DNA from 3 places in the Halomonas sp. GT genome. Region 2 is predicted to be linked to each of the others. Evidence: predicted binding sites of a transcription regulator. Region 2 holds the regulator's gene; each other region holds the start of a gene.
What was found. The regulator FliA, encoded in region 2, starts transcription of late flagellar genes. The targets are predictions, from matches to a motif close to CTAAAGTTNNNNNNNNNNCNGCCGATA.

Region 1 (10,275 bases), 1.4 Mb from region 2:
CTTTTGTCACGATGAAAAACAGAGAGCTGGCGGCGTTTCTGAATGGTTTTATCAGCTTTAAACGTGGAAAGCGTGAAGGCCCGCAGCCTGCGCCTGAAGCGCAATTAAACAATAATATGGTTTTCCAAAAGCTGCGAATTGCGCTGAATCTGAAAGCAGACGATATCTTAGCAGTGTTTGAACTGGTGGGCTTACCGCTAAGCCATCATGAGCTAAGCGCTTTCTTCCGTAAGCCAAGTCATAAGAATTACCGTGAGTGTAAAGATCAAATGCTGCGTAATTTCTTGCTCGGTATTCAACGCCAGTTACGGCCTGGCTCGAACGACGCAGGTTCTGAGTCTTAAGTTCAGCGCGTTACACCTCGCTTTATGTCACACGGTAGCGGCAAGAGGGGCAACATAAGCCTCTCTGCCTTATCGACGCTAACGCTTAACACAGACGAAAATCGCATTGCCCGAAAGGTTATCCCAAGGGGTGATGGTCTGGTAGTTGTGCTCAAATACATGCACCTCAAAATAAGGCGCCAGTAGGTCGGTTAACTCCATAAAGCTGACCGCTACCATGGGGTGCTCATCGTTCCATATCTGGGTGGCGTCTGCGTTGGTTTTTTCAATACTTAGTCTAAGCGATTGCTTTTCGCCGTGTCCGTCGTAGTGCCAACCCGAGCGAAACGTAAAGATATTGTCTTCTTGTCTGGCACTGTGTTTAACAAATAAATCGTTATTGATTTTGTTTTTATCCACCACGTTAAAATAGAAAACGCCGTCCTGTTTTAGCGCGCGATGGGCACTGGAAATACATCCTTTTAGCTTTTCAATCCCATCGTTGTAGTGGATCGAGTACAAAAAACAGGTGATTAAATCGAGGGGTTCGCTGGCTTCGAATGCACTCATGTCTTGCAGCGAAAAGAGTGCTTCTGGGCAGCGTGTGGCGGCGATATCCAGCATGGGTTGGTTAATATCAAGACCGCTGCTGAGATAACCAAAATCAATAAAGTGGCGAATATGAGGGCCTGTGCCACAGGCTAAATCAAGGTGCGTATGCCCGCCGTTGCCGAAGATCTGATGGAGCCGATGAATGGCGTTGCTTTGCGCTTTATAGTCAATATCGACGCACATCAAATCATAGTAGCCAGATAGGTCGGTATAGAGTGCGTTGGCGGACAAGTTGGCGGACATAGTAGCCTAATGGTGGGCGCTGAAGTATTGGGTGGCGCATAGTAAACGAGCGGGGAAGGTTTTAGAAGCGAGGGTAAGGCCTCACCCGCTCATTTTCATAAAGCGGGAGGTTTCGCGGGGAAATTGTGCCTATTTAGTTTGGTTGCTTTTTTCCGCTAACCCTTTGGCTTGCGCATACCCTGTTAGCGCCAGATAGTCACGATTGCTATCAATGTCACTGTCTGTACCTGCTTTAAAGAAGGTTTTTTCAAGCATCGCTTCTCTGGCCTCCATGAGGGTTTGAGCTGTCTGCATATGTTCGCTGACAATCTGGCAGCCGCGCTGAATGTCTCCTTGACGCAATGCCTCTAATAATTGACGTTGATAATCATAGCCTTGACGGCGTAACTCAGGGTTGGGCTGTTCGTAGATTCGCTGGCAGACTGTCATGTTCATCAACAGACGTACTGGAAATCGGCACATCAAGGCCAGCAGAGGGTTAGGGCAATAATCAATCAGGACTAAATGAAACTCCAACTCCTTAAATCGCTGCTCGCGCTCTTCTTCTAACGATGCTGGCGGGTGGTCATAAAAGGTCATTACTGACGCTAGTCGATCAAAGGCATCCGTATCGAGGACGCCCTCAAGACTCTTTACCAGGGCTGGCCAGAGGGCTTTACGTGCTTCATAGATGTCGTGAATCGTGGGCGAGTGAAAGAAAAAATAGTTACCCAGCAAGGTCATCGCTCGATCATCGCTTACTTCACTGATAAAGGCTCCACCACCTGGGCCTGTTCGCGTTTGAACCAGCCCCTGGGCTTCAAGCCCCTTGAGAGCTTCACGCACCGTGCCTTTGGATGCATCTAGTGCCTGGATCAGTTCTTGTTCCTGTGGCAGTCGATCACCGGGCTTTAAATGGTGTTGCGCAATATATTCCTTAATTGCCTCACTGATTACGTCACTACGCTTAGGTTTAGCAGGTTGGCGTGCTTGCTTCATGATTGTCTCAGCTTACATTGGAAGAGGCATTTTTAATAAGAATCATCCCCTTGCAGTGACGTGATGTCTAGCAAATGTCGGCTTATGATTAAACGCGCGAAGCCGATTGAAGCTAGTGGGAGCTAATTTATAGTGATAAATTTTAAACCTCTTCAATCTGATAAGCGAGCAATACATCATGACCTACAGTTTAATAGCACTTGATAAGCAATCAGGCACTTTCGGCGTTGCATGTGCTACCGGCGGGCCTGCACTGGGTGGTTTTGTTCCCCATATGCTACCGGGTATTGGTGCCGCTATTACCCAGGGCTTTAGCACCAATGTATTCAGTGCAGAGCAAGGACTGTATCGCTTAGCCAACGGGGAAAAGGTGGCGGATATTATCAGCAGCCTGCAACAACAGGACAACGGTGCTGCGTGGCGACAGGTTGCTTTGATGGATCAGCGTGGCGTTGCCGCAGGCTGGACAGGCCATGAAAACGTTCCGGTTGCTGAGATGCGAATTAGCGATGGTTTGCTGATTGCAGGCAATATGCTGGCCAATCGTGACGTTATACCCGCCATGGAGGCAGCCTACCTTGATACTCGCCAGCGTAAAGATATGGCCAGCGCTTTGATAGCCGCGCTGAGTGCTGCTCAGCAGCAGGGTGGGGATCATCGTGGCACGCTCTCAGCGGCTCTGAAAGTACGCGCCCCAGGCGGCTTGCCCTACGATTTGAGAATCGATTATGCCCCTAACGCGATTACTGCACTGAGCGAACTTCACCTACGTATTGAGCAGGATGGTGATTTTCAGTCATTTCTTGCTCGTCTTCCTACAGCTGACAATCCGCATCGTTATTAATTATCACAATGTTGGTTAGACATAGGTCTTAAAACCGATAATCCCCCGAAAATTTAACCTTTTATTCTGGCTGAGTTTTTTGTTTTCCCAGTCGAAATGTCTTCTTGTCCGCTTCCTCAAGGGTTTGACAGTTTGTTCGATGCTCTCATAAGCTATTTATCATGATAAATAGCCGTTTTGTGCAGCTCACCAAACAATAACCTCTTGAGGCAACCATGACGCTTTCTTTAACCCAGGCCGGAGAACAGGCGTGGAAGTGGCTGGAAGATGCCGCTAAGTTTAGTGAAACCGACAATATTGAACGCGACGGCGTTACCCGTCGCTGCGCCACCCCTGAACACCGCGCTGTGCTGAATGAACTTGCAACGTGGATGAAAAGCGTGGGTATGTCTGTGCGCATGGATAATGCCGCAAACCTGATCGGTCGTTATGCCAGTCCACAGGCCGGTGCCCGTTCGCTGCTACTCGGGTCGCACCAGGACACCGTTCCTAATGGCGGCAAGTACGATGGCATGATGGGCGTTATTCTGCCTCTTGCCTTGGTGAGCTACTTGCATGAAAACGCGATTGAAATGCCCTTTCACATTGATGTGGTGGCGTTTAGCGACGAGGAAGGGACACGCTTCAGTTCTACCTTGCTTGGCTCTAAAGTGCTGGCGGGCACGTTTGAACCAGGGATGCTTGAAGCCCGCGATGATCAGGGCATAACACTTGGGCAAGCGCTGGCTGACTTTGGTTGTAACACCCAGCATATCGACGCCGATCGATACTTATCGAAAGACGTAATCGCTTTTATCGAAACACATATCGAGCAGGGCCCTCAGCTTGAGCAGGATGATGTCGCGGTGGGTGTAGTAAGTGCAATTACCGGGATCGAGCGCCACGAGATAACCATCAATGGCATGGCAGGACATGCTGGAACTGTTCCCATGCATATGCGGCAGGATGCGCTGGTGGGAGCTGCCCATGTCATCCAATTGGTCGATCAGTTATGCAAAAGCACTAATGAACTCGTTGGTGTCGTGGGCAAGATTGAGAACGCGCCTAATGGCGTCAATGTCATCCCTCAAACCACGACCTTGAGCATTGAGCTGCGCTCGCCGGATGATGCAATTCGCCGTCAAGCAAGAACTCAATTGTTAAGCCAAATTGACGCGTCTATGCAAGCCTTGAACCTTGGCTTTAAGCATCGTCACACCTATGAACAATCGGCTGTTCAATGCGCCAAGCACCTTATCGATACCATGCAGAGCGCGCTTAAGGATGCTCGGATTGAGCCACGGGTGCTATTCAGCGGCGCAGGCCACGATGGGTTAGCCATGGCCGACCTGTGTGACATCGGCATGCTGTTTGTTCGTTGTCGCGGCGGTATCAGCCACCACCCCAGCGAAGCTATCAAGCCTGAGGATCTCGGCGTTGCCATTGAGGTTCTCTTAAACACCTGCCAGCGACTCGCACAAAAGCAATAGCTGTCTTCATTGTATTAAGACATTTGTCCAACTAGCTCAACATAAAGCCACAAAAATCATAAGGGTTGATTATGAGCCAACAACAGCAAGTTTCAGACACAAAAGCCCCTGCATCAGGTAAATGGTACAAGCAGATACCGGACCCGATGGTGCTAATTTTTTTCATTCTGGTCGCCGCCTACCTAATGACGTTTATTGTGCCCGCAGGGGAGTTTGAACGTCAGACTGTCGATGGTCGTACGACGGTCATTCCTGAGTCTTTCATGTACTTGTCAGATGTTGCGAATCTGCACTTTTTCAAGATTTTCGTCGCCATACCGGAAGGTCTGATTAACGCATCGCAATTTCTGTTTATCGTGTTTATTGCTGGTGGTCTGTTTCATATTCTACAGCGGACAGGTGCACTGGAGAACGCCATTGGTGTCGCCGTTCATCGAGTGGGTGCTGAAAACAGCATTAAAAGTCGCAACCTGATCATTGCTGCGGGCACCTTTATCTATGGCTTCTTTGGCGTTGCTGTCGGCTTTGAGAATAATATCGCGCTCGTGCCCATTGGCGTGCTGATAGCTTCTGCCATTGGCTGCTCTCGATTAGTCGGCGTTGTGATGGCCGTAGGAGGTATCGGTATCGGATTCGCTTTATCCCCGATCAATCCATATACCGTTGGCGTTGCTCAAGGTATCGGTGAATTACCCACCTTTTCAGGCTGGTGGTTACGTACATTGATGGTTGTTGCGTGTCTGGCTACCTTGGCGCTTTTTATCTGCCGTTACGTTGTCAAAATGGACTACCACGATGACAGCCCGGCTGAGCTAACCAAGCGTCTCGAAGATTATACCTTGAGCCGCCAAAACATCATTACATTAGCTATTTTTATTTCTGGCCTGATTATCATGCTGATTGGTGTGTTCACCCGCGGTTGGTACATCAATGAAATTGCAGCCATGTTCTTGCTGATGGCGATTGTTATTGGGCTCTCTAACGGCCTGGGTGCTAATGCGCTGGTAAGACAAATGATGGAAGGAGCCTCATCCGTAACAGCCGGTGCCTTAGTCATTGGCGTTGCTGCTTCTATTCAGGTCATCCTTCAAGATGCACAGATTATTGACACTATTGTTAATTCCCTCAGCTCTCTGGTAGGTGATATGCCCACCGCTGTGGCGGCTGTCGCTTCAAGTGTTATTCAAGGCGTGATCAACCTGTTTATTCCGGGGGGATCAGGACAAGCATTAGTGACCATGCCGATTTTGATTCCTTTAGCAGATTTAATAGGCATGAGCCGTCAATTGATGATCACGTCATTCCAGGTGGGAGATGGTTTGACTAACCTGATTGTTCCAACGTCTGGTGGCACTCTTGCGATGCTAGCGCTAGGGCGGGTTTCTTACGCGCAGTGGCTACGCGTTATTACCCCTTTATTAGTACTAGTTTACGTTATGTGCTGGGCAGCGCTGGTATTAGGCTATTACGTGGGTTATTAAGTGCTGTAGTTTAGCGGTTAACTAACGGCCGACGAAGCAATGATGGGGGCGAAAATCCAGAAGGGTTTTCGCCCCATTTGTTTGACGGTTATGTAGGTTGGCCCTAAAGAAATCTCCCCATTATCCGATAATTACGTAAGAGGTATGAAAATACCAAACCGCCACAAGAGTCAGCCATGCCAAAATCAGTCGCTTTTTTTCTCGTTGCCATACTGCTTAGTCTAGTTCCCTATGCTCAGGCCTCTGCTCAGACGGCAGAAGCAGCGGCGCTCGCATGGTTGGAGTCAATTGACAGTGGTGAGGTTGAGCAAGCCTGGGAGACCTCATCGTCGCTACTAAAAACGCCGCTATCGCCCAACATGCTTAGACGTATCATTGAATTAGCGCGTCATGAGTTTGGCGCGGTTGAATCACGTCGGAAAGTGCAAGTCTCTCACTACCAATCTATGCCGGGTGCACCAGATGGTGACTACATGGTTTTTATCTTTCATACCCGGTTTGAAAATAAAGCGAGAGGAATAGAGACCGTAACACCTCATCTGGAAAATGGAGAGTGGCGAGTCAGTGGTTATTATGTGCAATAGTACTGTAATAAATCTTTGTAATAGGTTTGTGTAAATGACTGATGCCGTAACCAATACGAATCAAGGTAGTGATGCTATGCCTAGTATTGCTAATACGCCCGAGCCTCCTTACTACGCGGTTATTTTTACTTCCCTGCGCACTAATATTGATAATGGCTACGATGAAATGGCTGCTCGCATGGTCGAGCTTGCGGCTCAGCAGCGGGGATTTTTAGGGGTTGAATCCGCTCGTAACGAAGTGGGCGTTACTGTTTCATACTGGACTGATTTGGCCTCGATAAAAGCGTGGAAAGCGCACGCAGAGCATCAGGAAGCTCAGCGACTAGGTCATCAGCAGTGGTACCAACATTTTAAGACACGGATTGCTAAAGTCGAACGAGATTGTGGTGTTTAAAATATTAACGTAGCCTAGGTGTTATGCCTAGGCTACGTTTTTTGGTTAATAAGTGCCTGACGGTGACTCCACCCCAGCCCTCGTCATTCCTGCAGGCCCTGCCACGTCGTCATTCCCGATTACCCCACTCGGGAATGACGGTGTGGTGACTCGGGAGTGACGTGCGGTGCTCGCTTTGGGAGGTGGCCGCTTTGTTATATGGGGCTAGGGGAGAGTGCCAGTCAGCCTTAACTGACTGGCATTACAGCCTAGGCAGGCTTTATGCTGATTAAATTTAAGATGCTAACCTCAAGGCAAAGCCAATAATCAGTGTTCCAAATACCCAGCGTTGTAATGTTTGCCTTTTTTGATGGCTAGCAAACCAGCGCTGCATCTGCGCTCCTAAGCAGGCATATAGCGCATCGTACAAAAGCCCTACGCCCACTAGCACAGCCCCCAGTAAAGTAAATTGGAGCGCAACATCACCTTGTTGGGTGAGAACGAACTGGGGTAATAACACCGAACAAAACAGCAGCGATTTTGGGTTCAGCAAGTTCGTTAAAAGACCCCGTCTCCAAGCTAGGTAGTAGCTGCCGGTGAGTGATGCTTGCGGGTGGTTAGTATCGGTGCGCCGTTTGGTACGAATTAGCTGTACGCCCACCCAAATCAAGTAGGCAGCGCCGAGATAACGAACAGCATCAAAAAGCCACGGGGCGGCGACAAATAGGGTGGCTAGGCCCAAACCAGCTAACGCCACATGCAGCCCTCGCGCGATAGCTAACCCTAACGCTGTGGCTAGCCCATGTCCGCGGCCCAGCGTACTACTGGTATGCAGCACCAACAGCATATCAGGACCTGGAATCAGGTAAACAATGGCTAATGCGCTAATAAAAAGACCGATTTCCATGGCCGTTCCCTCAAGATTACACGTAGTGACTTCATAAGGAGCATGGTACCGTTAAAGTGATGAGTGAATTCTTGCCATTTACGCTCAATAATCACCAAATATTGGTATGTTGTGCTAGCTAGGAATAGGGAAATACTTACTTATGCCAATTGATCAGTTAGATACAACCGACCGACGCATTCTTGTGTTGCTACAGGGGGATGCTCGCTTAACCAATGTGGAGCTTGCGGAGAAAGTAAATTTGTCGCCGTCTCCCTGTTTACGCCGAGTGAGACGCTTGGAAGCCAGTGGCATTATTCGTGGCTACCACGCGGAGCTTGATCGTCGAAGCGTCGGGCTGGAGTTAACGGTGTTTGTGGGCATTAAGGTAGAACGCCACCATGAAGAGCAAGCTAATGCCTTCCGAGAAGCAGTGGTTAAACTGCCGGAAGTGGTCACTGCGCATTTGGTGTCTGGTGAATCGGATTTTCTGCTACAGGTGGTAGTGCCTAGCTTGGCTGCGTACGAGGCGTTTTTAACGGGGACGTTGCTGCGCTTACCAGGAGTGAGCGATATTCGCAGCAACTTTGCTATTCAGCCGGTGAAAGAGTACGGCACATTACCACTTGATAATAGCAATAAGGCCTAGTCGGGCAGTTGAGAGATGAAGAAGGCCTACGGTTTAGCGATTAACGCGACATTACTAACCCAGCCAGCGACTGTAATCCGACGACCACCACCAGAACCACCATACCTAGCGCGATGCTGGTTTTAAGCGCGTGACGCTTCCACATAAGTTCCACGCGGTTGCCAAAGCGGTGTACCAGCCAAGCAAGGCCGAAATAGCGAAGCCCGCGGGCTAACAGGGCAGCTAGCACAAATAACATAATCGGATAGCCGGAAAGCCCGGCGGTAATCATCGCCACCTGAAAGGGAATCGGCAGTATGCCAATGGCTAAAATTGCGGCAAAACCGTACTGCTCAAAGAAGGTTTGGAAAGATTGATAGCTTTGCTCAATACCCATGAATTCGATAAACCACATACCGATGGATTGATACAGCACCATGCCGACGGCATAGCCCACAATGGAAGCTATCAGGCAGCCGAGAGTCGTCGCGGTGGCAATTGCCCAAATGCGCTGCTTGTTAATCGCCATGAGCGGGATCAATACCAGCTCAATGGGAATAGGCAAAATAATGGTTTCTAAAAAAGACAGGGTGCCGAGTAACCACAGCATGTTTTTCGAGCCATTAATACGCTCAAACCACTGTTTAGTCCGTGTTGTTGAAAGCATTTTATGTCTCTACATTTCAGTATTAATGCGACGATAGACGGCCGCTAAAAGGCTGTAGAGACCAAACGCAAAGAGCCCAAGGGCGACAAAGGCAAGCAACCACTGACCGAAAGGTTGGCCTCGCAGTGTGCTGAATACTTCTCCTATACCACCTGCTTGATTAGGGTTGATTTGGTAGGCTGCAATGATAAAAAAGCTGCCCACGATCACGAAGACGAGACCGCGTATCACTAAGCCGAATCGACAGATCGGGTAGGCCCATTGTTGAGTTTGTGGTGGCATCGCAAAGTGTTTATCGAATTTTGCTTTGTAGCCTTTGATTGCATGGGCAATACCAACACCCATCAAGATTAAACCAACCCCGCCAACTAACCATCGCCCAAATGGCTGCTGCATCAACCAACCTGCTACGCCTTGCGAGCCGCCGCTGGAATCCCCAGAAGAGCCTGCAAATTGGAAGATGAGCGTTGCGGCAAAAAATGCCAGAAGAATATAATATGCGTAATGGCGCTTGCTAATAAGCCCGCACGAATCGCTAAGCCTTTTGCATCTTTACCATGATGGTCGGTGTCTTTAATGGCTTGGATGGTGCGCCACATAGCATAGCCGACCAAACCAACAGCAATAAGGCCCAACATGCTTTTACCAAAGGGAGCGGTAAGTACTCGCTCTAATGCGCCGCGGCTGCCTTCGGTCTGGCCGCCTTGCCCAAAAGCTGCCAGGGCGGCGAGGCCACCCACTAATACATAAACGATGCCGCGAGAAGCGTAGCCCATTCGGGCGAAAAGGGTAATCGCATCACGATGATCTGGGTTATTCATACGATTGGCCATGGTGTCCTCCTGACGTTAATGGCATTGCGAATTCCTTCGCAATCTGGCTTATATAGAGCTTGTCTGGCGGCCCATACTGTGCACGTGATGTGCTATTGTCCAGCGTAGGCCAAGTTAACAGGCTATTCGCTATTTTTTTGATGATGCGAGCAGAAGATGAGCTGTAAGTCTTTAGGTGCTGGGTCTCCAAGTTCTGGGTCGCCTCCGGTTTTTTGGCGCGACTCACGACTGCCCTATGTCGAACTACGTAAAATCAGCGATGCAAGGCAAGTGTGCTACGCCCCTCATAGCCATGTTCACTGGTCGGTAGGAGCCGTTACGTCAGGCAGCAGTACGTTTCGTTATCGGGAGTCG
Region 2 (10,275 bases):
ATTTACCATGGTTGGAAATGCGGGTCACCTTGGCTGAACAGCAAGGTGAAAGTCGCGCGGTTAACTTAGTGCCTACCAGAATCCGGGTGGATGACACCCCTATCATCGATACAATGGCCGAGTTTATTACCGAACGAGGCGATAATGGGTTCTATGCGCACTTCTACCTGAGTGACCTGCAAACATTAATGGATCAAATGAGCCAAGGAGAGCAGCTGTTTATCGGTTTTGACCAACAAGATAGTGACCCTTGGTATATGACCTTTAGTCTTGATGGCGCTGATGACGCCATAGAGAGAATACACCGCCTATGCAATCGTGCTGACAACGAATGATACCGCGTGTCATTGCACGCTTTTTTCAGCGATTTCAACGCGATTACGGCCATTACGTTTAGCTCGGTACATGGCAGCATCGGCCCGGGCAATGATAGTCTTACAGCTGTCATCGGGCTGCCATACTGCGACACCGATACTGACCGTTATCGCTTGGCCCAGGCCATTCACCTGTAGCGTGGCCACTAGGCCACGCAAGCGTTCAGCAAGCCCTTCTGCGGCTTCCATACTGGAGTGAGTCGCCAATACCACGAATTCTTCTCCTCCCCAGCGCCCCAAATGATCACAGCCCCGCAGTGAGCTTTCCACCATACGTGCTAGCGAAACCAATACATCGTCGCCCACGCTGTGGCCGAGGGTGTCATTGATCTGTTTAAAATGATCGACGTCAAACAACAACAGAGCGAAAGCCGCTCCGTAGCGTTTTGCTGCTACCAGCTCTGCATCAATGGCCTGTTCGATACGGTAGCGATTCCACACCTGAGTAAGAGGGTCAAAATGTGCCAACTGCTCTAACCGCTGATTCGCTTCTGCCAGTGCTTTACGCTCGCGCTCCAGGTGCATATTGAGCGTGCTGATCTCATAAGCAGAAATGGCCAGCGTTAAATCTTCCCCCAAATCCATCGCTGCTAGCCGCTCGACCCGTTGCCAGGCTTCGCTTTTTCCTGTGACCTCCTCACACCACGCGTCAGAAGGCGACATCATCAGAGGCGGCTGGGGTGCTGAAGAGGGTTGCATTGCCCAGTAGAGTGTTTCCACTTGTTCAGGGCGAAAAAATATCAGCCAACCGCGCTGAACAGGGTCGGTCGGCAACGGCACTGCCAGTACACCACTCTGTCCCAACATATCTAAAGAGGACGTGAGTGCCTCTTTGGCTGTCTCTTGGGTACACCACGGCCCACTATGGATATGGGCTTTTTCAATTCGCGAGACCAACTGGCTGATTGCTTCTGGCTTAGGGGTATTACCCGACTGATAGATACTGCCTTTCACCCATAACGCAACGCCATTGGCACGAAAAAGCGCCTTCCATGTATCGGCATGCTCCGTAAACAGCTGATAAGGCCCCTGGGGCTTTAAACGATTATTACTTGAAAGCACCAAGCTATCTTGTACACGCTGCAAATAGCGTGCTTCTTGGCGGGCTCTCAGCAGTAACAGCCGCTGCGTAGCCATTTGCACCAAGGTGCGCACCGCATCGCGCACAGGCGGCGTTACCGGGTAAGCTGATGTCGAATGACAAAATAGCAGCCCCCAAAGGCCGGTATCTCCCTGCATGGCCACACTTAATGCACCGCGTACGCCAAGACGTTGTAAGTATTTTTGCCGTTCAGGGGCCGGAGCACGCATGAAGCAATCACTTACATCCACCGTCGCACTCTCCGGTAGCAAGTGCTCACAGGGTGCTTCAATATCTTGGATCAGCCGAACCGGATGGCGCTCGTAGGCGCGCCGTAGTGCAACAGGGAAATCCTTGGCGGGGAAGCGCTGGCCTAACAAGGCAGGTAAACGACCTGCTGCCAACTCGACGCCGGGCTGAACGGCCCCCGTAGCTAACGACTCGGCAACGATTAACCCATGCCAATCGCTATTGAAATGGCACACAGACACCCGGTCATGCCCGGTTAATTCTTGAACAGCTATCACCAGATAATCAAGCAGCTCTTCTTGATGTGTCGCTTCTGCTAGACGCATCAAGCGTTCGTTCACCGTGCCAAGTAGACGCTGCTTACCGAGGGTGTGAAGCGGCTCTATCTCAATTAATACATGCGCACCAGCACGGTAAGCATGTAACTGAAAACGATTTGATCGAGCGGGACATTTAAACGTGAGCGGCCCCGGCAAACGCTGCTGACCTTGTAGCTCGTAGCGGATGCGCTGGCTTAAGCGCTTGCCTAGAACGCTGGATAGCGTTGGGAAATGCCCGTCAGGAAGGCTTACCCCCAGCAATACAGCGAAGTTGCTACTAATCGCTTGTATGCGTCGGCTGTCGGCATCGAGCACCAGTAATGCACCGAACGACTGTAGTAGCGAGTGATACTTCGACACAGAGATAGCCTCAAGAAATCTCTTTACCCCTCAGCCTGCTGCCTTAGCAACAGTTCGACGCGCCGATTGGCAGATCTGCCCTCCGACGTTGCGTTACTTTCCATGGGTTGGGTATCGGCGTAGCCGACTGCCCGCATACGTGAAATAGCAACTCCCTGGCGCTCAAGATGCCGGACCACCGCAATGGCGCGTCCTACCGAGAGTTCCCAATTTGAGGGGAAGCGTGAGGTGGCAATGGGAATATTATCTGTATGTCCTTCTACAGAAATTTGACCTTCAAAGGACGTTAACACGGCGAGAAGGCTTTCTAACACATCTTGCCCCTGGGACGTTAGCACGGCGTCACCACTAGGGAAAAGCAAGCTGTCATCGATACGCAGCGTAACACCTTCTTCGCCTTGAGAGACACTAACGCCAGGAATATTAAGCTCTGCCATCTGCGGCTTCAGTCCACTGTGCCGAGGATGAATGCCGGTTGCCAAGCTGGCCAACGGAAGCGAGATAAAAGCGCTTGCCGAGCGCATTCTATCGCTGTCAAAGGCTTCCCCTCCCCCCGGCGGCGTTAACGCCAGCAGTAGAACAAACAGCGTGATTAGCAGCGTTAAAACATCTAAGTAGCTCGTTAGCCAGCCTTCATCCCCCTCGCCTGACACAGGGGGTAATTCCAGTGCGTGCCGTGAATCACGATCTAGCATAGCGCTACCCTTTTGTCACAGGACTAGCCGTCGGCCGCGGTTTTACAGAGGCATCACGAATCTCGTCATGATAATTAGCCACAAAGGAGTTGAGCGTTTCTTCGATAAAAGAAGGCAGACGTCGTTTGGTAATGAGCGAAATGCCTTCCAGCACCATATTCATGGTGATAAGGCGCTCTTCCGTGCGCCGCTCTAGCTTGACGGCAATCGGTTTGAACACTAAGTTGGCGAGCAGAATTCCATAGAACGTTGTTAGCAGAGCTACCGCCATACGGGGGCCGATAACGTCAAGATCACCCGCATCCATCACTTCCAGCATATTGACCAGCCCGACTAAGGTGCCAATCATGCCAAAGGCTGGCGCGTAGGTAGCCATGGTACGAAATATCTGCGCTTCGGCATGCTCCCGCGCTTTTAATCGTGCAATGCGCCAGCGCAGCATATCGAAAATTTCGTCTTCTTTCGTGTTAGCAATCACCAGTTGGATCCCGGTGCGCAAAAAGGGGTTACGAGTGTGCTCTAGCTCCTTCTCAACCGCCCTGACATCGCCTTTAAACCAAAGGCGCGCCATGGAAACCAGTTCGTTAATATCATCACGCACATAGGTATTTTCACGCCGAAACACCAGTCCCACCAGGCGTACTACACGTAGCACTTCCTTCAGCGGATAACTAATAAAGGTAGCCGCCAAGGTGCCCGTTACCACAATGGCTAGCCCCGGCAAGTTGATAAAGCTTTCTGGCGACTCTGCAGTAAAAAACAGCACGCTTACCAGCAAAAGCATGCTGGCAAAAATACCGATCAGCGTAGATGGGTTCATCAACGGCTCCTCGCCGGTTATTCGTGATTAATTAATAGTGGCGTTAGGGGGTGTCATATAAGCGAGCGCGAAGCCTGCTAATCGCTTGGCTATGCAGCTGGGAGACACGAGATTCGGTCACTCCAAGCACCGCCCCGACTTCTTTGAGGTTCAACTCTTCTTGGTAATACAGCGCCATCAGTAGCTTTTCACGCTCAGGTAAGGCCTCAATCGCATCAATTAACGACTGACGCTGCTGTTGATCTAGTAACTGATCGAAAGGCAGGTTAGTGGCTTCCTCCTTCGCGGGCTCGGCCCCTTCGGCTACCAGTTCTTCAAAGGGCAGCAACTGGCCACTGTTCGTATCGTTAAGTAGTTGTTGATACTCACTGAGCGGCATATCTAGGTCACGTGCGATTTCGCCCTCTTCTGGTGGGCGTCCTAACTGCTGCTCAAGGCGACGCACCGCATCATCCACGGCTCTGGCAGAACGGCGTACACTGCGGGGTAACCAATCACGTGTGCGCAGCTCATCCATCATGGCACCGCGAATACGCTGGCTTGCAAACGTGGCGAATGTCGCCCCCTGGGTCGCATCAAATCGCCCCAATGCTTCTAATAAACCCACCATGCCAGCTTGAATAAGATCATCCAACTCAATACTTGCGGGTAGTCTAACCTGCAGCGTTAAGGCCTGACGTCTTACCAGTGGCATGTATTGGGTTAACAGCTCGCTCTGTTTAATCCTGCCTTGTGCTGTATACATCCTCGTGCCTCACGGCTGAACTCTGTTCACTGGTAGTTCACAATCACTTGCAGTTCCTGCACCCGCACCGGGCGCTGGCCCGGCGTCAGCGCAAAACGAAAGTGCATCGGCCCATTCACTTGTTTACCGGCTAACGCAGAGGTTGAGCCCCGCATAGCAGTCAAAGGAACACACTGCTCAGGATGGCATAGCCACGCATTAACTGGCGCATTAACCGGCATTTGAAAACGCCAATGAATACGTCCTATTGAAGCATGCTCTGTCTGAGCCCCTGCCGGAGGTTGAATGGGCTGGCTACTAACAGCTCGGTCACTCATCGCGACTAGCACGCTGGGCACCTCGGTACTCCAACTGCCCGTAGCCGCATTAACACTCATGGTGACGGCGCTTAGTGCCGCCATCAACACGGTTTTGAAGCTAGCAATCTTAAAATAGCCCATTATGTTAAAACTATTTGCATCACTGCCGCATGGTAATAACGCGTTTTGAAACCAGCGAACATAAGCATTGTTATTCCTTATAGTGGCGCTTGATAGCCTCTGTTTAAGCGCGGTCACATGGCGTCAGGCTAGCGTCATCGCGCCAGCAGTAAAAGCTCTATATCTAAATAGTAGCTGGCGGCTTCCCGCAGGTTGTCGAGCAGACCTCTACGCGGCAAGTTTGGCTCGTGCAGCGCCAGCAGTTGCCTAGGGCCGCCGTTTTCCTGCACTTGCCGCAGCGAACGATACATCTGTGCGAATGCATCGGCATCGCTATTAATCCATAACGCCCAACGCGGAAAGCGCTCTTTCAGTTGGCCAAGATTAGCGGCATCTGCCTTAACGATGTGAATATCCCAATCATCCGGGTCGCCAGCCCACCGTCGGCCAAGTACTGACCATTGGGCTAGGCGCCCTTTTACTTTAGCCACCTGCTGATCGCCACTGCTAGGCATACCGATCACAATAAGCGGGTTTTGCGGCATCGAGGGCGGTGCGGTAGTTTGCGCTGAGGCAGCAGTTGGCGGCGCCGTTGAAGAGTCGGCCATAGCGGCCATTGGCTCAGCCCCTGGTTCATCTTCCACGGGGTCGCTCTCTACAGACGGTGCTTGGCGCTGCTGGCGCTGTAAATCCGCCCATTTACGCAGGCCTGCTGCCTGGTCCTGGGCACTCATTCCAGCCCCTCACGACTAACGCTGCTGAGTTGGCGAATGGCGTCACGAGCCATAAACGCGTGAACAAGCGCATCCAACATTGCCGTATCGCGTCGCTTACGCGTGGTACCCAACAACCTTAACAAATCGGAACGCAGTGCTATCGCAGCGTCATCATTAGCGACATCTAAGTGCCCCGCTGCGGCGGCGATACCGCTGGCCATCAATAAGCGAACCTCCGTGCTTACTTCGCCATCGTCCGAATCTTTCAATTGCTGCCAAGCGCGTTTGGTTAGGCTAGACACCCCTTCGCTTTGAAGCTGGATAACCAAAAGCGAACGCACATCTGTGCCTAATCGGGCAGGCGTTAACCAGTAGCGACGCGCGATGCGTTTGCCATTTTCAGGATCGCGAACGTCACCAATCCATGCCAACATCGGGGTGCCTGCAGCATCTTCCACAGCCATATGGGTATGCCATAGCTGCACCGTTTGGCCACGAAAACGCAGGTCGGTGTGATGTGTGAGCGGGCTATCTGTGAACAACTGGCGCTGGGCATAGCGCTCGCCCTGACAGTATACCCGTTGAGTAGCTGCCACTAGCGTGACCCAGGTCAGGTGTTGGGCTTCTAACCACGCTAACGTGGCGGGGTCGGGAAACACAGGGAGCAGATGAACGGCGGCCCCCAACGTTTCACCTTGGCGCAACAGCCGTGATTGCCAGCCTGCGGGCTGACGATGCTGCAGGCTGGTTAGCGCTAGCCAGCCGCCGTCGGCGTCTAACGCGAGATCGGGCATCGACCAGTCACAGCCCCGCTCATTTCGGCGTGGAGACCATGCCATACCCAGCCCCTTATCTGCACAGGGCTCGCTAGCCAGTAGAGCATCCAAGCGTTTATCTTGCAGCACGCTCGGTAAGGAGGCGATATTCCATACCGACTCTAACGCTGAAAACCCGATAATCCTTTCACGCAGCCGCGTCAGCACAGAGCTGAGGCGGCGCCCTTGCCCCAACACATCTCGCGACCAGCGCGGCAGACTCACCGAGTGAGGTTGCGAAGTGGAGGGGGGACGTCGCTCTTCACGCCCTTTCCCCAATGAGGCACTAAGGGCTTGATCAATCAACGCAGCTGGATCCGCAACCGCCATATCTTCTGGAACACGTTGTCCGTATGAACCAAATAACACACGCAAGCCATGGCGTATGACAATATCAAGCACGGGGGCTAACCGACCGGCTTCGTCCTGCTTGGTAATAATGCAGTCATCTAACTCAGCGCCAGCCGCCCGTGCCGCTTGGCGATAGCGCAACACGACCTCTTCCAACGTTTCAGGCTGGCTAGCGGCATTCAACAGCAGTACTAAGCGCACGGACGCTTGCCCGCCCTGCAAATGGGCAATCTGCTCAATCACACGCTGATCACGCTGACTCATACCGACGGTGTCGATAATCACCCACTGTTTACCCTGCAGTCGTCCGACCAGTTCATCAATCGGCTGCTCGGCGTCTAAGGCATACATGGGGGTATCAAGCAGGCGAGCATAAATTCGTAGCTGCTCGTGTGCTCCAATACGAAAGCTATCGGTGGTGACAAGAGCCACAGGGCGCGTACCGTGGCGCATCACGAAACGTGCTGCTAGTTTCGCAGTGGTGGTGGTTTTCCCCACCCCCGTAGGCCCCACCAGCGCGACAATTCCCGCTTTATCGAAAAAGCCAGTTTCTTCTTTCAGTACAGGTAACCGCGCCATTAGCTGCCCACGAAGCCACTCCATCGCCAGCGCGCTATCAGCATCTTGCTGAGCCAATGACGTCGGCAGCGCCGCCAGCACTTCGTCACTTAGCTCTTCGCTGAAACCAACGCTAAGCAGTTGCTGGCGCAAACGGGAGAGAGGGTCGTCAGTGGTTGCGGAGGCGGGCGCATCACCCGCTGACTGACGCTGGGAAAGCAGCTCTCGCATCTCTTGCATCTCGCGCAGCAAGCGTTCGCTCATTGCCTGAAGCGGATCTGAATCTCGCGATGAAAAGGCAACTTGCGAAGCGGGGGCAGGAGGAGATGAGGGGGAAGGCTCAAAATGATCAACCGCCTCATCCGCCATCGCCAGTATTTCGACGCCCCCCTCGGTACGGCGATTGGCGACAATTAAAGCGTCATCACCTAATGCTTCGCGCACTTGGCGCATCACATCGCGGCTGTTTGCTCCAACAAATCGTCTCACGCTCATGCTTTACCTGCGCCTCTTCTTGATGGCTTGGAACGGGTGTCCTGCGTCAGTCTCATCCTCGCCCTCCGACTACCGTAGTGACTCGTAACGTACGATCATCCGGTATTTCTGCTTGAGACATCACCACCAAATGACGCACACGCCGACGTAAGAAACGCGATAGCACAGCACGCAGCGAGTGCTGTACGACCAGCACCGGTGCTTCACCGCTACCTTCATGACGCTCCAGGGCCTCTTGTGCCTGCGTCATGAGCGTATCAGCAAGCCCTGGCTCCATCGCACCGTTACCATTCATGGCCTGCATAAGCACTTGCTCTAACTGGGCATCAAGCCCCATCACGTTGAGCGTTTCCTGGCCGGCAAACCACTGCTGGGTAATCGCTCGACCCAAGGCAATACGCACCAATGCCGTCAGCTCATTAGCATCTTTTTGCTGCCCAGCATGTTCTGCCAGAGTATCTAACACCGTGCGCATATCGCGTATCGAGACATCTTCATTGAGCAGGTTCTGCAAAATACGCTGCAATACGGTGAGTGAAATGGCTTTCGGCACCACCTCTTCGACTAATGACTTTTGATCCTCACCCAGCTTATCGAGCAACTTTTGTACTTCTTGCCGCCCCAGCATTTCTGGCGAATGGCGATGCAGCAGGTGATTTAAGTGAGTGGCAATGACCGTACTGGCATCTACCACGGTATAACCGTACACCTGGGCGTGCTCACGCTGATTGGCATCAATCCAGATGGCAGGCAAACCAAAGGCAGGGTCTTGGGTAGGCGTTCCCTGTAATTCGCCTGATACTTGACCGGGGTCGATTGCCAGCCATTTGCCCGGCTGTGCATCAGCACGGCCAATTTCTGCTCCCTTCATGGAGAGTACGTAGGTATTTGGAGGCAGTTCCAGGTTATCGCGTATATGCACTACGGGCGGTAAAAACCCAACCTCCTGGGCAAATTTCTTGCGCACACTTTTAATACGAGCCAGCAGCTCCCCTTTCTGGCGGGAGTCCACTAGGGGAATAAGCCGATGCCCCACCTCAAGCCCCAGCGTATCGACCAGTTGCACATCTTCCCAACTGGCTTCCGGTGACTCTTGTTGGGGCAGTGGCGCTGCTGATATCTCTTCTTTTACCAACGCCTGTTCTTTTTGACGAATCAAATACCACGCTAAGCCCGCCAGCAGTGCTGTAAAAATCAGAAATACCAAGTTTGGCATCCCAGGCACCATGCCCAGCAGCCCCATCACCATCGCAGAGAGGATCATGACCTGAGGATTAATAAATAGCTGGCTGATCATTTGCTGACCAACATCTTGGTCAGTGTTGACGCGCGACACGGTGACACCAGCAGCGGTTGAGATCACCAGCGCGGGGATCTGGGCCACCAAGCCATCGCCGATGGTTAGCAACGTATACGTACGGGCAGCATCCGAAAAGCCCATATCGTGCTGCATCATACCGATCAATAATCCGCCGATAATATTGACCACCATGATGACTAAGCCAGCCATGGCGTCACCACGCACAAATTTGCTCGCACCATCCATAGAGCCATAAAAATCCGCTTCCTGAGCGACTTCAGTACGCCGCTTTTTAGCGTCTTCTTCACCAATCAGGCCTGCATTCAGGTCCGCATCAATCGCCATTTGCTTGCCAGGCATGGCATCCAGCATAAAGCGGGCGCCTACTTCGGCAATACGCCCAGCCCCCTTGGTAATAACCATGAAGTTGATGATGACCAGAATTAAAAAGACCACCAGACCAACGGCAAAATTACCGCCGACCAGGAAGGTACCAAACGCTTCGATGACTTTACCGGCCGCATCTCCACCTTGATGGCCTTCCATTAGCACGACACGGGTCGAGGCCACATTTAGCGATAGCCGTAATAGCGTGGTAAACAACAGCACCGCAGGAAAAGCAGCAAAGTCGAGTGGTTTTTCCGCAAACATGCTGACCAGCAGCACCATGATGGCTAGCGCGATATTGAACGTGAACAGCAAATCGAGCGCGAAGGGCGGCAAGGGCAGAATCATCATGCCCAAGATCATCAAAATCAGCAGCGGCCCTGCGAGCAACTTCATGCGCACATCGCCCATCCAATCGCGCTGATTGATCAATTGGGTTAAGCCTTTCATGATTGCGCCTCACTGCCACCGGCATCTCGACTGGAGTGTTCCATTTCGGGAGGGACCGATAAATTGTCTGGGGTTGGGGGCACCTCGCCTCCTTGTTGTGCGACCTGCTTCAAGCGGTAAGCCCAGGCCATCACTTCAGC
Region 3 (10,275 bases), 830 kb from region 2:
CCTGTCCAGGGCGATTGACCTCTCGGCGTCCACGACGCCTCTACCCAGCCTTCTGGTAATACTCGCTTGCCATCGACCATGCCGTCATTGCGATAAAGCTCGCCTACTTCCACAAGCGCTCTTGGGGAAAGCTGCATATCGTTGCCCCCAAAGTAAATACCTTGGGGGTCTTGCGGCCAGGCAGGAATCGCAATGTCCAGGGGTTCGCCAAGCAGGCGCTGGGCAAGGGCATGAGTACTTTCACCGCATGCCTGGGTCAGCGCCGCAGAGAGTAAATGGCTAGTGCCAGTGGAGTAGAGCATGCGACCACCGGGCTCATCAACAAACGGACGGGTGAGCGCATCGTTCACCCAGTGGTTACTTGCGACCCAGGCGCCATAGTTGCTGCCCGATGTACGCTCTAGGCCTGCTTGTAAGGCAAGCAGATGCGCCACGGTAATATCATTGACCTGTGGGTCTATGCCGCTAGGGAGTTGGCCTAACAGGTCTGCTAAGGGCTGCTCGGTAGACGCAATAATGCCGTCTTCAATGGCCGCGCCAGTAATAGCGGCTAGCACGGTTTTAGAAAGCGACTTGATGTTGGCGGGTGTCGCCGGTCCAGGGCCGCCTTGATGACGTTCGTGAACAATATCGCCTCGGTAAGCGACCACCACCGTATGTACACGGCTAAGCGCTCCTGCTTTTTGATCAAGGGCTTGCAGCACCTCAGCCGATGGTTGGCTTGCTAAGGCAAACGTAGGAAAAAACCACGACATGGTGAAGGTAAGCAGTAGAGGGAGTGCAGGGCTACGCATTGATGGACCTTCCAAGATAAAAATTGACTCATCATTATACGAATCAGGGGTCTTGATAGATAAGTATCGTATAAGGTTCGAGGCGATAAGCGACAGGAGGTTCAATAAAAGGCAAGTTGACCCTAGCAAGGGTAAATTACGCAAACATAACCAATTACTGCTAGGCTTGGGGTGTTATTTCAAAGGTAAGCATCCTGTTGCCTTCCTTGAAACAGAAATGTATGAAAAAGCCCTAAACGCAAAAGCAAGGAGTGCCGTTATGCGTAACATCATCTATATTATTGGTCTAATCGTTGTTGTGCTGTTTATTCTATCGCTGCTTGGACTGCGTTAAGCACACCGCGCCAATAAAAAAGCGCCCGCAGCCCCTTTATCAAGGGCCTGCGGGCGCTTTGTGTTTAGAGCGTCGTCTTAATTTTTCAATGCCGTGGCGTTCAGAGCAAGCGCAATTACGCGCAGTCGGCAGCACCCTGGCCAAACATATCAAACATTAACTCTCGTCCCATGGACGTCAGTACGAAGCGGTCATAATCATTAAATTCAGCGGCACCGCTCTCTTCAAGTACCCGTTGGCATGTTTTCCAATTAGGGCAATGACCATTCAACTGAGCCAGTTCGCGCCGGGCAAGGCCGCGCTGGGGCAACGTAATGGTTTCGAGTACATGGCCGTTATCGTAAAGCAGCTCGGCAACGGTAGAAAGACAGTGGCGTAGGCTACGCTGCACATGATGAGCGGCAGACGCTGCGGTGGATGCGGGTTGTGACACCTCGGAAGGCATAAGTCGTTCTCCTGCAAACGGCCCCAAAATGGGCTTGTTGCAGTGCATTATAAAGCAATGCAGGTGTTAGACCAAGGTCTATAATTCGTTAGTGCCAACGCAACCGCTGACCTTTTCCTGACATGTTCTTGTCATCCAGTTAATTCACGATGTAAGTCACTAGAGAACAGGCAGAAAAGCGTTAATCCCAATGGGTGGGTTTATGCCTTTTTAAGTTGTATAAAAGCGTCATCTTTTACAATTAATTACTTTTTAGTACGTAAAAAAAGCCAAATAAGCTCAAGTCTGGGCTTTAATGGTCGATAGTATTAAATAATAAATCACATTCTTACGTATGAGCAGCGCCAGCATGTTGGGCGTTTTTTAAAAAAAGGGCAGTAACTTATGGCTTCCATTTCATCACTCGGAGTTGGTTCAGGACTTGATCTCAATGGCTTGTTGGATCAGCTCGAATCAGCTGAGCGTAGTAAGCTCCAGCCCATACAGCAGCAAATCAAAACACAGGAAACGAGGATTTCTGGCTATGGCCAGTTCCAAAGCGCATTGTCGCAGTTTCAAGATGCTGCCAAGGCGCTTAGCGAGCCTGAGTTGTTTGATAGCTTGGCTACTGATGTGCAGGGTGATGCAGTTACTGCGGCCTCCACGTCTTCGGCTACGCCAGGGCGTTATGATATTGAAGTTACCCAGCTTGCCACTGCAGGTAACCTTGCGTCAGCGCGTGTGACTGATCCTCAGGCTGAGCTATCCGGAGTGGAGCAGACGCTTGAGTTGAGTTTTGCTGGGCGCGATGCCATTTCGATGACCATTGAAGCCGGCAGCAGTTTAGAAGCTGTACGAGATACGATTAATGCCAATGCTGACGCTGGCGTATCTGCCTCTATTATTTTTGACGGCACAGATTACCGACTGGCGCTTAGCTCAACAGAAACAGGCGAAGATGCCTCGATCACTGGTTTGACAATGGGAGGGGCGCTTGAAGGCGAAATTTTCAACGCTGGCCAGGATGCACAGTTTAATGTGAATGGTATTCCTATCAGCAGCGCTTCCAATCAAGTAGAAGAAGCGATAGAAGGCGTGACGCTTAGCCTGCAAGAAGGCGATGGTGCAACCAGTACCATCACAATCCAGCGTGATGAAGACACTATTCGTGAGGCCGTCACTGAGTTCGTAGATGCTTTCAATGAGCTTAAGTCCACTATAGGGTCGCTGACGGCGTTTGATACAGCCAGCGGCACATCGGGGGCGTTGAACGGTGAGTCCGCTGTCCGCTCAGTGGAAAACACGCTACGCAGTGTGTTGGCTTCTGGAAGTGAGGGCGGTGAGTTGGCTATGTTGTCAGACCTGGGTATTTCGCTAACCCGTACCGGTACCCTTAGTATTGACGAAGAGCAGCTTAACGAAGTGATTTCCAATGATCGCGGCGAACTAGCTGAATTTTTCGCGGGTGGGGAAGGTGTGACAGGGCTGGCGAGCAATGTGGATACCACGATAGAGCAAATGCTAGACACTAATGGGTTAATTACCACGGCAGTGACTAGTGCTGAGAATCGTATTGAAAGCCTAAACGATCGCTTTGCCCGCGTTGAGACATCAATCGATAGTACTATCTCGCGCTATAGAACCCAGTTTGGGCAGTTGGACTCAATGATATCGCAAATGAATCAGATGTCGGACTATTTGACCCAGCAGTTCAATATTCTAAATGCACAGTCATAAAGGCGTTTACTACCACAACGCTAACGAAAAATATTAAAGTTTGGTGGCTTCCTGCCGATAGGCTAAATCAACACTTGTTGGTTTAGCCTTGTTTTCTGAGGAAGCACCCAGTTATGGCGACGATAACCTCCCTAGGCGTCGGTTCCGGCCTAGATCTTAATGGCTTGGTTGATCAGCTTCGTACCGCTGAGCGCCAGAAGCTAATTCCTATCACGCAGCAAAAAAATCAGCAGCAAACGAAGATTTCGGCGTTTGGTCGTCTTCAGTCTGCATTAGGCCGCTTTCAGGATTCTGTTGTTGCCCTGAATGATGCCAAACTTTTTTCCAGCCAAAAGAGCACTTCCAGCAGCGACGGGGTAAAGGTGACTACCTCCGCTGATGCCACTGCTGGGCGCTATGATATTAATGTTACTCAGTTGGCGAGAGTGGGCAGCATTGCTTCTAATAGCGTGGCAATGGAAACCGTTCTTGCTGAAGTGGACACTACATTAACGCTTGATTTTGGTGCGACCTACCAAAATGGCGTGCTTCAGCCCAGTGCCGAGCCGCTCAGCAGCTACTCCATCACTATTTCAGCAGGCAGCACCCTTGCGACTATTCGCGACCAAATTAATGCTGACCAAAATGCAGGTGTGAGTGCCTCGATTGTTAATGATGGCACGGGCTACCGCTTGGCGTTAAACAGTAAAGATACCGGTGCAGTTGCCTCGGTTACTGGGTTTTCAGGTGTGGCCGGTTTATCTGCGGATGATGCCACCTATCGTGCAGGCACTGATGCCGCCCTGCAGATGAACGGTATCTCGATTACTAGCGCGAGTAACCGAGTAGAAGGGGCTATTCAAGGAGTAAGTTTGGATCTTACCGCTACCGGCAAAAGTATTGTGGTGATTGAGCGCGATACTGAAGCGCTAAAAGAGGCCATTCAAAACTTCGTTAGCGGCTACAACGAGCTGAAATCTACCTTGAGTCGTTTAACCTTGGCAACGGGAGACCGTGACACCGCTGGTGATTTGGTGGGGGATAACACTGTACGGAGTATAGAAGGAAGGTTGCGGCGAGACTTGCTTACCAGCGTTGAAGATAGCGAACTAGGAGTACTGTCCCAGTTAGGTATTGCACTAGATCGAAGAGGGCGGTTAGAGCTGGATGAAACCAAGCTAGACGCCTTAATTGCTAGTGAGCCTGATGCGTTGTCAGGCTTCTTTGCAGGCACAACCAAGCAAGGTGGCTTAGCTGGTCGTTTAACGGGGGCAATGGATGAGCTGCTGGGCGATAAAGGCCCAATTCAAGGAGCTATAGAAAATGCTGAAAAACGGATGGCGCGGTTAGATGATCGTTTTATACGCAGTGAAGCGATGATTGAGCGGACCGTAAGCCGTTATCGCACTCAATTTGCTCAGTTGGACGTTATGTTGGGGCAGATGAACGGCATGAGTATGTATCTGACTCAGCAGTTTGATGCGCTTTCAGCTCAAACCGTACGTAAGCGCTAGTTTTTTGTTACAAACTTTTACAATAATTTTTTATCAGAATACTAAAGAAAACGAATGATGGGCCGTTAATTAATATACCGGCGCGACAAACGCCGCCAAGCGGGCCTCGTGGCCAATCAAACGTTGAGGAGTATCAACTATGTCAGTTATCAATACCAACATCACTGCGCTGATCGGCCAGAACAACCTGAACAAGTCTCAGTCTGCCCAGCAAACCTCGATGGAGCGTCTCTCCTCTGGTCTGCGTATTAACAGCGCCAAGGATGATGCGGCTGGTCAAGCCATCGCCAACCGTATGACTGCCCAAGTTACTGGGATGAATCAAGCTAGCCGTAACGCTAATGACGGCATTTCCATGGTGCAGACCATGGAAGGCGGTTTGAACCAGATAAATGATAACTTGCAGCGTATCCGTGAACTTGCGGTTCAGGCATCAAGTGACACTAATACAGCTGACGATCGCACCTCAATCCAAACTGAAATTGCTCAGCGTATTGAAGAGATCGATCGTGTCGCTAATAGCAATAATTTCAACAAAACACCTCTTCTAAATGTTGCAGCCGATCTGGATATTCAAGTTGGTGCGAGCAATACTGCTAACGATAGAATTACCGTTAGTAGTATTGATGCCCAGGCTGCAGCGCTGGGGGTTGATGGTGTAACTGTGGCTACCAAGGCAGATGCTCAAACTGCAATCGATTCAGTAGATACCGCACTTGATACTATCAATACAGCACGCTCTACTCTTGGTGCTAAGTTGAATCGTTTCGATTCTGTGATTGAGAACTTGGCGACTACTTCAACCAACCTCACTGCTGCCCGGTCTCGTATTGAGGATGCAGACTACGCCTCAGAAGTTTCAAATATGACTCGCGCTAATATCCTGCAGCAGGCCGGTACTTCTATCCTGGCGCAGGCCAACCAGACTCCGCAGTCTGTGCTGTCTCTGTTGGGTTAATCTGAGACTTGATGATAGGGTGAATGCTCTATCGCTAAGTGCTATGAACCGGCTCCCTTTGGGGGGTCGGTTTTTTATTGAGGTGATAATACCGAACACCAGCAGGTGAGCGAGGAGCGATGTTGGGGTAGCTGACACCCGCCACTCACAGAGGTTACGTCCCAGGTTCGCCATTCCCGCATGCCCTTAGCGGGAATCCATGGTGAGGCAGGCAGCTGAGTATTATTGGTAAAAGGTCAGAATGGATTCCCGATAACCCCACTCGGGAATGACGGTGCGGTGCATACGCAAGTGATGTTGGTTAGCTGAACACCCGCCACTCACAGAGGTTACGCCCCAGGTTCGTCATTCCCGCATGCCCTTAGCGGGAATCCATGGTGAGGCAGGTAGTTGAGTATTATCGGGCAAAGGTCAAAATGGATTCCCGATAACCCCACTCGGGAATGACGGTGCGGTGGGTTACTCGGGCATGGCGGTGTGTTGCATACGCGAGCGATGTTGAGGTAGCTGAACACCCGCCACTCGCAGAGGTTACGCCCCAGGTCCGTCATTCCCGCATGTCCTTAGCGGGAATCCATGGTGAGGCAGGCAGCTGAGTTTTATCGGGCAAAGGTCAAAATGGATTCCCGATAACCCCACTCGGGAATGGCGGTGTGGTGGGGGGGGGCTCGGGCATGGTGTGGTGGTTTACTCGGGAATAACGGTGCGGTGGGTTACTCGGGCATAACGGTGCAGTGGGTTACTCGGGCATGAAGGTGCGGAGGTATACTCGGGTATAGCGGTGTGTTGCATACGTGAGCGATGTTGGGGTAGCTTCAAAAGCCGCTATAGACCAAGGGAGCTTGTGGTGACGCGCTTATCTAGCATAATTCACTTGGCCGGTTCACTTTTGGCCGTGCTGGCAAAAATAGGGTAAGGATAATAAACATAGTATGGATACGTATACGCTCACGCTAGTGGTGGCGATTGGTACGATGTGGGTTAGCCTTACCTGTGGCTTTGTCGCTATGTATTTGATCCTTAGCGATGAGTTTAGAGGCGCTTCCCAGCCTGCTGATCGGCCCAGAAAGCTTTCGATGGGCGCGAAAGCGGAAGATATTCCCACGCTGGTGAATGAGAGCGATGCTTCTTGGGGCGTGCAGGTGCTGTTTGAAACGCCATCCCCTGGGCTAAATGAGCGCTTAAGCGTAGCGCTGGCATCGGCGGGAGCGGTGTATGAGCCTAGTGCGAAATCTTTTACGGTGATGGGGGAGTCTTCACGTAACCCTATTGTGATTGAAAACGCCTTTCCTCCTGGGCAGCTTCCTTCGTTTACTGATGATAATAGCCAGTACTTAATTAAGGGCGTCACTATTAAGGTGAATGAGAGTGGTCGCTCCCTTTCGCCCAGCAAGCTTCAGCTTGCGCGGTTGGTTTCTCTTGCCAAATCATTGGCCCGTTTAGGCGGCAAGGTGGTTGACGCCAATCAGCAGCCGATCACCAAGGCAGGGTTTAAAGCCGTTATTTCTGGTAAGGCCAAGGTTTAGCCATCTGAGGCATCACTATAGCACCACCAGTTGCCCCTAAATTCCAAAAAACACTAAGAAAGCTGTTTATTATTTCTTTTTTGCTGGTATCTTGGCCTCATCGCACTGGTAGATATTCGACGAACGTCGCAACCGGTGCCCACGTTTAAAGCAGGGTGCTTCGGTGCCCTAGAGGGGAAAATGAATATGGCGAATGTGAGCCGTTGGAAAAAAGCCGTTGCCGTTCTTTCGCTTAGCGTTGTGGGTGGTGTGCTGTCTGCCGCTGCTTATGCAGATACGCTGCGAGTCGGCATGTCTGGGGGGTATTTCCCCTTTACGTTTGTTGAGCAAAACGAACTGAAAGGCTTTGAAGTCGATGTTATGAACGCCGTTGGTGATGTGACTGGCGATGAGATTGAGTTCGTGACAGCAAGCTTCTCTGGCTTGGCGGGCATGTTGGAGTCTGGGCGCATTGATACCATTGCTAACCAGATTACCATTACCGATGAGCGCAAAGCGAAGTACGCCTTCACCGAGCCGTATGTTTACGATGGTGCCCAGGTTGTTGTGCGGGCAGGTAATGACACTATTCAGGGGGTTGAAGATTTATCCGGCAAAAGCGTAGCGGTGAACCTGGGATCTAATTACGAGCAGTTGCTGCGTGAACAGCCTAATGCCGATGAGATCGATATCCGTACTTACGAATCCAACGTCGAGCAGGATGTGGCGCTTGGCCGTGTGGATGCGTTTGTGATGGATCGCGTTAGCGCCAGTCAGGTGATCAGCGAACGCGGTTTGCCGCTTTCCTTGGCTGGCCAGCCGTTCACTATCATAGAAAACGCGCTGCCGTTCCGTGATGATGAAGAGGGGCGTGCTCAGCGTGATCGCGTAGGCGCCGCTTTGGAAGAGCTGCGTGAAAACGGCACGTTAGGTGAAATATCGCGGAAATGGTTCGATACTGATATCACTCAGCCATAATCGCGGCTTTTACTTCGTGACGGCTATCTTTAGATTGCGGCCGTGGCAATGCCACGGCCGTTTTGCTTATTGCGACTAAGCTAACGTTGGAATAACCATGCTGAATGTGGAGTATATGTGGGGCCTGTTGCCGGTCCTACTGAGCTATTTACCGTTAACGCTACAGATGGCGAGTATCGCCATGGTGTTTGCGTTGATTATTGCCTGCCTCTTGGCGGTCATTCGGGTGTCGCGGGTGCCAGTGTTGAACGGCGCGGCGCTGCTGTTTATCTCGTTTTTTCGCGGAACGCCGCTATTGGTGCAGCTATTTTTGTTTTATTACGGCTTGCCCCAACTGATTAATGCACTGATTTCCATCAACGGGGTGACCGCCGCGGTGCTGGGTTTAACGCTGCACTTTTCGGCGTATATGGCGGAATCCATTCGTGCGGCAATTGTGGGTATTGACCGCAGCCAGACCGAAGCGGCGCTGTCCATCGGTATGACCCAGTCTCAATTGATGCGACGGATCATTCTGCCCCAAGCCACCCGCGTGGCGACGCCAACGCTGATGAACTACTTCATCGATATGATTAAAGCGACATCTCTGGCATTTACCCTGGGGGTGACCGAAATGATGGGCGCTACCCAAAAAGAGGCTTCTGGAAGCTTTCTCTATCTGGAAGCATTTCTGCTGGTGGCGATTATTTACTGGGTGGTGGTGGAAGCGCTTTCCTGGGGCCAGCGCCGTCTGGAAACGTATCTGAATAAGGCGTACCAGCGATGATTACCCTCGAATCTGTCAGTAAGCGTTTTGGCCAGCAGCCAGTATTTACCGACGTTGATTTGCACCTGGAACAGGGTGAAATTATCGTCATTATTGGTCCCTCGGGTACCGGTAAGTCAACGCTGTTGCGCTGTATTAACTTTCTGGAACGCCCAGAGGCGGGACACATCACGGTAGGCGATTTAAGAGTCGATGCCCGACGTGCCAGTCGTGCCGATATTCTGGCACTACGCCGACGAACTGCTTTCGTGTTTCAGAACTATGGGCTGTTTGCTAACAAAACGGCGTTAGAAAATATCAGCGAAGGCATGATTGTCGTGGATAAACTGCCTAAGGCTCAGGCGCACGCTAGGGCAAGGGAGATTTTAGAGCGCATTGGCTTGGCCGATAAGGCGGATGCTTACCCAGCATCGCTTTCTGGTGGCCAACAACAGCGGGTAGGTATTGGGCGTGCGATGGCCGCGAATGCCGATGTTATTCTATTCGACGAGCCAACCTCATCGCTGGACCCACAATGGGTGGAAGAGGTGCTGAGCTTAATGAAGCAGCTCGCCGCTGAACAGCAAACCATGATTGTGGTGACCCATGAAATGCAGTTCGCCAGAGACGTCGCCGACCGGGTAGTGTTTATGGATGAAGGGCAAATTGTCGAACAAGGGCCGCCCGAAGCGCTGTTCACCAATCCTCAAGATGAGCGGACGCGGCGTTTTCTGCGCAAAATTCTTGCACCAACGGGGCAGGCATTGCCTTAGCGGGTGAGTAGCGATCCGTGCGGGAAAAGCATTGACAAGCGCTGGCAAGCCCGCTTAACGCGTGATAGACTACGCCATCCTCTCAGACAAGACCCGTGGACGGGCAGATTTTGAACTGCTCGTTACACTATTTGGCAGTATTTTAATTGCTTCCAAATCAATTGGTTATTGTGGAAAGATTCTGACGGAAATGTCGTGTCCTTGCCCACGCAAACCGACAAACACATAGTTAATCCGTTGCCGTTTATTGGCAACCTTTATTCTCCAAGGAGATACCTGTGGCGAACAGCAAGCAAGCACGCAAGCGCGCCCGCCAGGCCGAGACTCGTCGCGTCCTGAAAGCCAGCCAGCGCAGCATGGTCCGCACCTACATCAAGCGTGTGATCAAAGCGATCAGCACCGGCGATCATGGCAAAGCGATGGAAGAGTTCCGGGCAATGCAGCCGGTTGTCGACCGCATCGCTGATAAAGACGTTCTTTCTAAGAAGAAAGCTGCACGTCTGAAAAGCCGCTTGAACAAGCGCATTAAGGCTC

Region 1: B6A39_RS07385 (DUF4019 domain-containing protein) is a predicted target of FliA. The motif match lies at 6,054-6,080, and genes of this name have one in related genera.
Region 3: fliD (flagellar filament capping protein FliD) is a predicted target of FliA. The motif match lies at 1,852-1,878, and genes of this name have one in related genera.

Annotation. Positions count from the first base shown of each region.
Region 1 covers NZ_CP020562.1:1,579,829-1,590,103, forward strand. Annotated here, with positions in the region: gene B6A39_RS07355 (DUF1456 family protein) at 1-344, shown strand, start outside; gene B6A39_RS07360 (class I SAM-dependent DNA methyltransferase) at 423-1,166, opposite strand; gene B6A39_RS07365 (FadR/GntR family transcriptional regulator) at 1,308-2,156, opposite strand; gene B6A39_RS07370 (DUF1028 domain-containing protein) at 2,335-3,000, shown strand; gene B6A39_RS07375 (allantoate amidohydrolase) at 3,216-4,469, shown strand; gene B6A39_RS07380 (YfcC family protein) at 4,541-5,950, shown strand; gene B6A39_RS07385 (DUF4019 domain-containing protein) at 6,127-6,534, shown strand; gene B6A39_RS07390 (antibiotic biosynthesis monooxygenase family protein) at 6,611-6,928, shown strand; gene B6A39_RS07395 (LysE family translocator) at 7,203-7,814, opposite strand; gene B6A39_RS07400 (Lrp/AsnC family transcriptional regulator) at 7,957-8,442, shown strand; gene B6A39_RS07405 (YqaA family protein) at 8,483-9,088, opposite strand; gene B6A39_RS19040 (DUF1206 domain-containing protein) at 9,098-9,607, opposite strand; gene B6A39_RS19045 (DUF1206 domain-containing protein) at 9,496-9,921, opposite strand; gene B6A39_RS07415 (AraC family transcriptional regulator) at 10,078-10,275, shown strand, end outside.
Region 2 covers NZ_CP020562.1:133,381-143,655, reverse strand. Annotated here, with positions in the region: gene B6A39_RS00655 (hypothetical protein) at 1-335, shown strand, start outside; gene B6A39_RS00650 (sensor domain-containing diguanylate cyclase) at 345-2,384, opposite strand; gene B6A39_RS00645 (OmpA/MotB family protein) at 2,408-3,079, opposite strand; gene B6A39_RS00640 (motility protein A) at 3,084-3,899, opposite strand; gene B6A39_RS00635 (RNA polymerase sigma factor FliA) at 3,943-4,644, opposite strand; gene B6A39_RS00630 (flagellar protein FlhE) at 4,671-5,084, opposite strand; gene B6A39_RS00625 (hypothetical protein) at 5,219-5,797, opposite strand; gene flhF (flagellar biosynthesis protein FlhF) at 5,794-7,998, opposite strand; gene flhA (flagellar biosynthesis protein FlhA) at 8,051-10,135, opposite strand; gene flhB (flagellar biosynthesis protein FlhB) at 10,132-10,275, opposite strand, start outside.
Region 3 covers NZ_CP020562.1:3,466,562-3,476,836, reverse strand. Annotated here, with positions in the region: gene B6A39_RS15805 (serine hydrolase domain-containing protein) at 1-794, opposite strand, end outside; gene B6A39_RS15795 (hypothetical protein) at 1,244-1,573, opposite strand; gene fliD (flagellar filament capping protein FliD) at 1,958-3,289, shown strand; gene fliD (flagellar filament capping protein FliD) at 3,403-4,782, shown strand; gene B6A39_RS15780 (flagellin N-terminal helical domain-containing protein) at 4,922-5,740, shown strand; gene B6A39_RS15775 (hypothetical protein) at 6,673-7,266, shown strand; gene B6A39_RS15770 (amino acid ABC transporter substrate-binding protein) at 7,453-8,223, shown strand; gene B6A39_RS15765 (amino acid ABC transporter permease) at 8,321-8,989, shown strand; gene B6A39_RS15760 (amino acid ABC transporter ATP-binding protein) at 8,986-9,741, shown strand; gene rpsT (30S ribosomal protein S20) at 10,020-10,275, shown strand, end outside.